Linked DNA regions of Aromatoleum aromaticum EbN1. The protein of the gene in region 2 interacts with the protein of the main gene of each other region in a pairwise test. Links are inferred from orthologs where the notes say so. Each region holds a gene or a part of one and is shown on either strand. Other genes may lie near its edges.

Evidence for each region.
Region 1: the proteins of ftsZ (region 2) and rlmN interact in binary tests that used the Escherichia coli proteins (3 or more experiments, as listed by UniProt). The link is inferred for Aromatoleum aromaticum EbN1 from one-to-one orthologs.

The regions. Positions count from the first base shown.
Region 1 is NC_006513.1:748,035-751,359, reverse strand. What follows is about bases 1-2,925. They hold rlmN (23S rRNA (adenine(2503)-C(2))-methyltransferase RlmN), read left to right. Parts: upstream 1-812; coding sequence 813-2,039; downstream 2,040-2,925. Other genes in these bases: EBN1_RS03505 (RodZ domain-containing protein), read left to right, coding at 2,836-2,925; pilW (type IV pilus biogenesis/stability protein PilW), read left to right, coding at 2,042-2,839; ndk (nucleoside-diphosphate kinase), read left to right, coding at 300-725; sucD (succinate--CoA ligase subunit alpha), read left to right, coding at 1-168. Also shown: more of EBN1_RS03505, read left to right, coding at 2,926-3,325.
Region 2 is NC_006513.1:848,656-851,954, forward strand. What follows is about bases 401-3,299. They hold ftsZ (cell division protein FtsZ), read right to left. Parts: upstream 2,471-3,299; coding sequence 1,331-2,470; downstream 401-1,330. Other genes in these bases: lpxC (UDP-3-O-acyl-N-acetylglucosamine deacetylase), read right to left, coding at 401-1,093; ftsA (cell division protein FtsA), read right to left, coding at 2,610-3,299. Outside these bases: EBN1_RS04050 (hypothetical protein), read right to left, coding at 1-164; more of lpxC, read right to left, coding at 173-400. UniProt on the Escherichia coli protein: Essential cell division protein that forms a contractile ring structure (Z ring) at the future cell division site. The regulation of the ring assembly controls the timing and the location of cell division.

The sequences.
Region 1 (3,325 bases), 100 kb from region 2 along the record:
ATCGCCGGCGTCACCGCGCCGGCCGGCAAGCGCATGGGCCACGCCGGTGCGCTGATCTCGGGTGGTGCGGACACTGCTGACGCCAAGCTCGCGATCATGGAAGAGTGCGGCTTCACGGTGACGCGCAACCCGTCGGAGATGGCCAAGCTGCTGAAGGCGATGCTGTAAGCACGACTCACCCCGCCCAGTGGAAAAGCGCCGGCTGGACCGGCGCTTTTCGTTGCTGGGAGCGGGCAGGGAAAAACTGCTAGAATCCTTCGCTGCGCTTTTTCCCGCTTATCGTCCATCCGGAGTTTTTCATGGCAATCGAACGTACCCTGTCCATCATCAAGCCCGACGCCGTCGCGAAGAACGTGATCGGCAAGATCTACCAGCGCTTCGAAGATGCAGGCCTGAAGATCATCGCGTCGAAGATGGTGCATCTGTCCGAGCGCGAAGCCGGCCAGTTCTACGCCGTGCACAAGGAGCGCCCGTTCTTCAAGGATCTCGTGTCCTTCATGATTTCCGGGCCGGTGATGATCCAGGTGCTCGAAGGCGAGAGCGCGATTGCGACGAACCGCGACCTGATGGGCGCCACCGATCCGAAAAAAGCCGATGCCGGCACGATTCGTGCGGATTTTGCGGAATCCATCGACGCGAACGCGGTCCATGGTTCCGATGCGCCGGAAACGGCGGCAGTCGAGATTGCGTTCTTCTTTCCCGGCATGAACGTTTACACCCGCTGAACCCCTCACGGGGAGAGCCCGCGCATCGGCCCGCGCATCTTCATCGATAGCGGGCCGATTGCATTATGGGAGCTGTACGGAACGCAGATGCTTACACCGGTCAACCTGCTCGATTTCGACGTCGACGGTCTCGTCACCTGGTTCGCTGAACGGGGCGAGAAGCCTTTTCGCGCGCGCCAGGTGATGCGCTGGATGCACCGTTTCGGCGAAACCGATTTCGGCAACATGACCGACGTGGCGAAAAGCCTGCGCGCGAAGCTCGCCGAAGAAGCCTGCATCCGCGCGCCCCGCGCGATTCGCGATGCGGTATCGGTCGACGGGACGCGCAAATGGCTGCTCGACGTCGGCAGCGCGAACGCGGTCGAAGCGGTGTTCATTCCCGAGACGAATCGCGGCACCCTGTGCATTTCGTCACAAGCCGGGTGCGCGCTCGACTGCGCGTTCTGCTCGACCGGCAAGCAGGGCTTCAATCGCAACCTTTCGGCGGCCGAGATCATCGGCCAGCTGTGGCTCGCGAACCGGCTCCTCGGCGGCAGCGCGTCGCCGGCAGGTTCGAAGGACGGGGACGGCGGGCCCGACCACGCGTCCCGCGCGACCAAGCTGGACCATCGTGCTGCGGACGCCAAGGGCGTCCAATCCGACTCGTGGCGATCCTCTGACCCGGAGGAGGATCACAACGGCCGTGTCATCAGCAACGTCGTGATGATGGGGATGGGCGAACCGCTCGCGAACTTCGACAACGTCGTCACTGCGCTGCGGCTGATGCTCGACGATCACGCGTACGGACTGTCGCGCCGCCGCGTAACGGTGTCGACATCCGGCATCGTCCCGGCAATGGATCGCTTGCGCGACGAATGCCCGGTCGCGCTGGCAGTGTCGCTGCATGCGCCGGACGATGCGTTGCGCGACCGCCTCGTGCCGATCAATCGCAAATATCCGTTGCGCGAGCTGATGGCAGCGTGCCAGCGCTACCTCGAACGGGCGCCGCGCGACTTCGTGACCTTCGAATACGTCATGCTCGACGACGTCAACGACTCGGACGCACACGCCCGCGCGCTCGTCGAACTGGTGCGCGACGTGCCGTGCAAGTTCAATCTGATCCCGTTCAATCCTTTTCCGAACTCCGGCTTCGATCGTTCCCCGGCCGAACGCATCCGGCGCTTTGCGGCGATCCTCATCGACGCTGGCATCGTCACGACGACCCGCAAGACGCGCGGCGACGACGTGAACGCGGCCTGCGGGCAGCTCGCCGGACAAGTGCAGGACCGGTCGCGGCGCACGGTCAGGCTGGTGAAGCCGATGGAGGGCCGCTGAGGATGCGCCGGTTCGCGGGACGGCTGCTCCTTTGCGCTGTCGTGTTCGGGCTGACTGCGTGCGCGGCCCCATCGGGGGCAGGACGCCCGATCGCGGAGCGACCGGTCTCCGACGTGCCGGCGACGAATCCGGCGACGGCGAGCGCCAAGGTCCACGTGGATCTCGGCATGGCCTATCTACAAGTCGGGCGCTACGCGGTTGCGCTCGACGAGGGGCGGGCGGCTCTCGCGAGCGATCCCGCGTACTCGCCGGCGTATCACCTGATGGGTCTCGTCTATATGTTCATCGACGACCGGAACGCGGCGCGCGACAATTTCCAGCGCGCACTGCAGAAGGCGCCGAACGACCCCGAATTCAACAACAGCTATGGCTGGTTCCTGTGCGTGTCGGGGCAGGAAGCGGAAGGGCTCGAACGGCTCGCGCTCGCCGCGCGCAACCCCTATTACCGCACGCCTTCACGGCCCTACGCGAACGCGGGCCTGTGCCATCTGCGGCGCGGCAACGATGCTGCGGCCGAGGCCGAGTTCCAGCGCGCGGCAGAGCTCGACCCATCCAACGCGCAGGCGCTCTACCACCTTGCCGCGATCGCCTACCGCCGCGGCGACTACGAGCTTGCGCGGAACCATCTCGTGCAGTTGCACCAGCAAAGCGAGCCGTCAGCGGAGTCCGTATGGCTCGGTGTGCGCACCGAGCGCAAACTCGGCAATCGTGAGGCCGAGTCGAGCTACGCGGCGCAACTGCGCGGCCGTTTTGCCGATAGCGGGGAACATCGGGCAATGAAACAGGGAAATTACGAGTGAACGACGTTCATCGTGAAGAGGACGCGACCCCGGTCGAGCCGGCTGCTGCCGCATCTGTCGGACAGATCCTGCGGCGTGCACGCGAAGCCCGCCACGAGACCGTAGGCGACGTCGCGTACGCATTGAAACTGACTTCCCGGCAGATCGAGGCGATGGAAGCCGAGCGCTTCGAGCTGCTGCCAGGGCCGGCGTTTGTTCGCGGCTTTCTGCGCAATTACGCGCGGTATCTCGGGATCGATCCGGCCGCGCTGCTCGCCGGCCTCGCAAAAAACGCCGCTGCGATGCCGGTCGAACTCGCTCCGCTGTCGAATGCCGAAGGTGTGATGCCGAGCGGCAGGGCGGCGCGTTCCGCTCGTCTGCCGGCAGCGCTGGTTGCCGGCGCCTTATTGACCGTTGTCGTCGCGGGATGGTTTTTCGACTGGTTCCAGATGCCGGATACCGAAACCGCGACTGTCGAATTGGCGCCGTCCGAAGGGGAGGCAACGC
Region 2 (3,299 bases):
TCGAGCGCGAGCAGCGCGAGGAATACGAAGACGACGACGAGGCCGGCGCGAAGGAAATTCCACGCCCAGCGGCGATAACGAGGATTGCCGGTCAGCATCCATGCGATCAGCGAGGCGCCGATGCCGATCGCCGCAAGGACTGCGAGAAGACGAATGGCCAGCATCGTCGTGATCAGGTCGCCGGCGCGAGCTCGAACTGATGACTCACCGCGGCGGGAGTCATTCCCGGCTGCTCGAACGTGGCGATTTCCCACGCCGAGCGGTCCTCGAGCAGGACGCGCAGGATCTGGTTGTTCAGCGCGTGCCCCGCCTTGTGCGCGCTGTAGGCCGCGAGCAGCGGGTGGCCGCACAGATACAGGTCGCCGATCGCGTCGAGCACCTTGTGCTTGACGAACTCATCGACGTAGCGCAAGCCGTCGGAATTGAGCACGCGGTATTCGTCCATGACGATCGCGTTATCGAGGCTGCCACCGAGGGCCAGTCCGTGGGCGCGCATCGAATCGACATCCTGCATGAAACCGAAAGTACGGGCGCGGGCGACGTCGCGCACGTACGAATGTTCGGCAAAATCGACGGTCACGCTGGTCGAGGTCTTGTCGATCGCCGGGTGGTTGAAAACGATCGAGAATGTCAGCCGGAAGCCGTCGTGCGGCTCGAGCCGCACCCATTTGTCGTCCTCGCGGTACTCGACCGCCTTTTTCACGCGCAGGAAGCGCTTCGGCGCCTTCTGCTCCTCGATGCCTGCCGACTGCAGCAGAAACACGAACGGGCCGGCGCTGCCGTCGAGGATCGGGAGCTCGGGCGCATCGACGTCGACGTGAAGATTGTCCACGCCCAGGCCGGCCACCGCAGACATCAGGTGCTCTACGGTGCCGACTTTCGCCCCGTTGCGCTCCAGTCCGGAGCACATGCGCGTGTCGCACACGGAATACGGATCGGCAGGCAGGTCGCACGGCGGATCGAGATCGACGCGGTGAAAGACGACCCCCGTGTCGGGCGCTGCCGGCCGCAGCACGAGCTGGACCTTGCGTCCCCCGTGCAGCCCTACCCCGGTGGCCTTGACGATCGATTTGAGGGTGCGCTGCCTGATCATTTTTGAATTATTCCTGTTTCCGGCCAGCAGTTTAACACGGCAACCGGCGCCTTCCGGGACCCTGCGCGCCGGGCGGGTCCACGGGCGGCACTGCCTGCAACGGTTCATTGGACCGCGGCAGGAGCGTTTCGCTCCGGCGGAAATCTGGGGCGGGAGCGCGAGGCCACAGGCGCCCTGACGCCGACCGGAGGCAGCGGTCTACGGGGCGCCTGTCGAACGGGACGAAACGCCGGTGCGTCAGTCGGCCTGCTTGCGCAGGAAAGCCGGGATGTCGTAAGTTCCCATGCCGTTTGCACTCATCGCTTCGACGGTGGTGCGCCGGGTGTGGCGGATCACCGCCGGGACGTCGAGATTGGCCATGTTGACGTTGCCGCCGAGCGCGCCGTAAGTGCCCGTACCCTGCACGACCTGCATCACTGGCTGGCGTCCGGTGCGTGGCGCGCCGAGGCCGGTCGCGACGACGGTCACGCGCACGCGGTCTTCCATCGCCTCGTCGAACACGGTGCCGTATTTCACGAAGGCTTCGGGGGCAGCGAACGCCTGCACCGTTTTCACTGCATCGCGCACTTCCGACATCTTCAGCGAGCGGCTGGCGGTGATGTTGATCAGCACGCAGCGCGCGCCCGACAGTTCCGTACCTTCGAGCAGCGGGCTGACCGCGGCCTGCTCGGCAGCGATGCGCGCCCGATCGAGGCCATCGGCTTCCGCCGAGCCCATCATCGCCCGACCCATCTCGCCCATCGCGGTGCGCACGTCCTGGAAGTCGACGTTGACGAGGCCGGGAACATTGATGATCTCGGCAATGCCGCCGACCGCACTGCGCAGCACGTTGTCCGCCGAGCGGAAGCAGTCCTCGAAGCCGGCGTCGTCGCCATACACTTCGAGCAGCTTGTCGTTGAGCACGATGATCAGGGAATCGACGTAGCGCGTCAGTTCCTCGATACCGCTCTCGGCCACCCGCAGGCGGTTTTCGAAGTCGAACGGCTTGGTGACGACCGCGACGGTCAGGATACCCATCTCCTTCGCGATCTCGGCGACCACCGGGCCGGCACCGGTGCCGGTGCCGCCGCCCATGCCGCCGGTGATGAAGCACATGTGCGCGCCGTCGAGCGCCGCCGCGATGGCATCGCGCGAATCCTGCGCGGCAGCCCGGCCGGCTTCGGGTTTCGATCCCGCGCCGAGCCCGGAGCTGCCGAGCTGGATCTTGTTCGGCGCGAGGCAGCGGCTCAACGCCTGGGCGTCGGTGTTGGCAACGATGAACTCCACGCCCTGCACATTCTCGCGGATCATGTGGTCGACAGCGTTACCGCCGGCCCCGCCGACACCGATCACCTTGATCACCGTGCCGGTCTGTTCCTTCTCAACGATTTCGATCATTTGCCTCGTCTCCTGAATATCAACCGTTTTGCGCACTGCGTTCCCGGCCACTGCATTTAGTGTCAAACGCAAATTTTATAACTAAATAGCAGGTTAACGCGGGCGCACCTTCAAATTCGACGGATGACTCCCCATCCGCTCAGAAATTCTTCTCGAACCATGACTTCATCCGCCCGAACACCTGGCGGACACTGCGCGTTTCACGTGCCAGCATGCCCCGCCGGCGCTGCGCGGACCCTTCCATCACCAGCCCCATCGCGTTCGCGTAGCGCGGCTGGCACACGACGTCGGCAAGCCCTCCTGCATACTGCGGCGAGCCGATGCGCACCGGCATGTGGAACACTTCCTCGCCGAGCTCCACCATGCCCAGCATCATGGAGGAACCGCCGGTCAGCACGACCCCCGACGACAGCAGCTCCTCGTAGCCGCTGCGGCGCAATTCGGCCTGCACCAGCTCGAACAGTTCGGAGACCCGCGGCTCGATGACGTCGGCGAGACGCTGGCGCGACAGCGGCCGCGGCGGCCGGTCGCCGACGCCGGGCACTTCGATCATCTCCTCGGGATCGGCGAGTGTGTGCAGCGCGACGCCGTGGCGGATCTTGATCTCCTCGGCTTCGGAGGTCGGCGTGCGCAGTGCCATCGCGATGTCGTTGGTGACCTGGTCACCGGCGATCGGGAGCACCGCAGTGTGGCGGATCGCGCCATGAGTGAAGACGGCGATGTCGGTCGTACCGCCGCCGATATCGACGAGGCACACACCGAGGTCCTTCTCGTCCTCGGTCAGCACCGCGTAGCTCGACGCGAGCGGCTGCAGGATCAGGTCCATGAC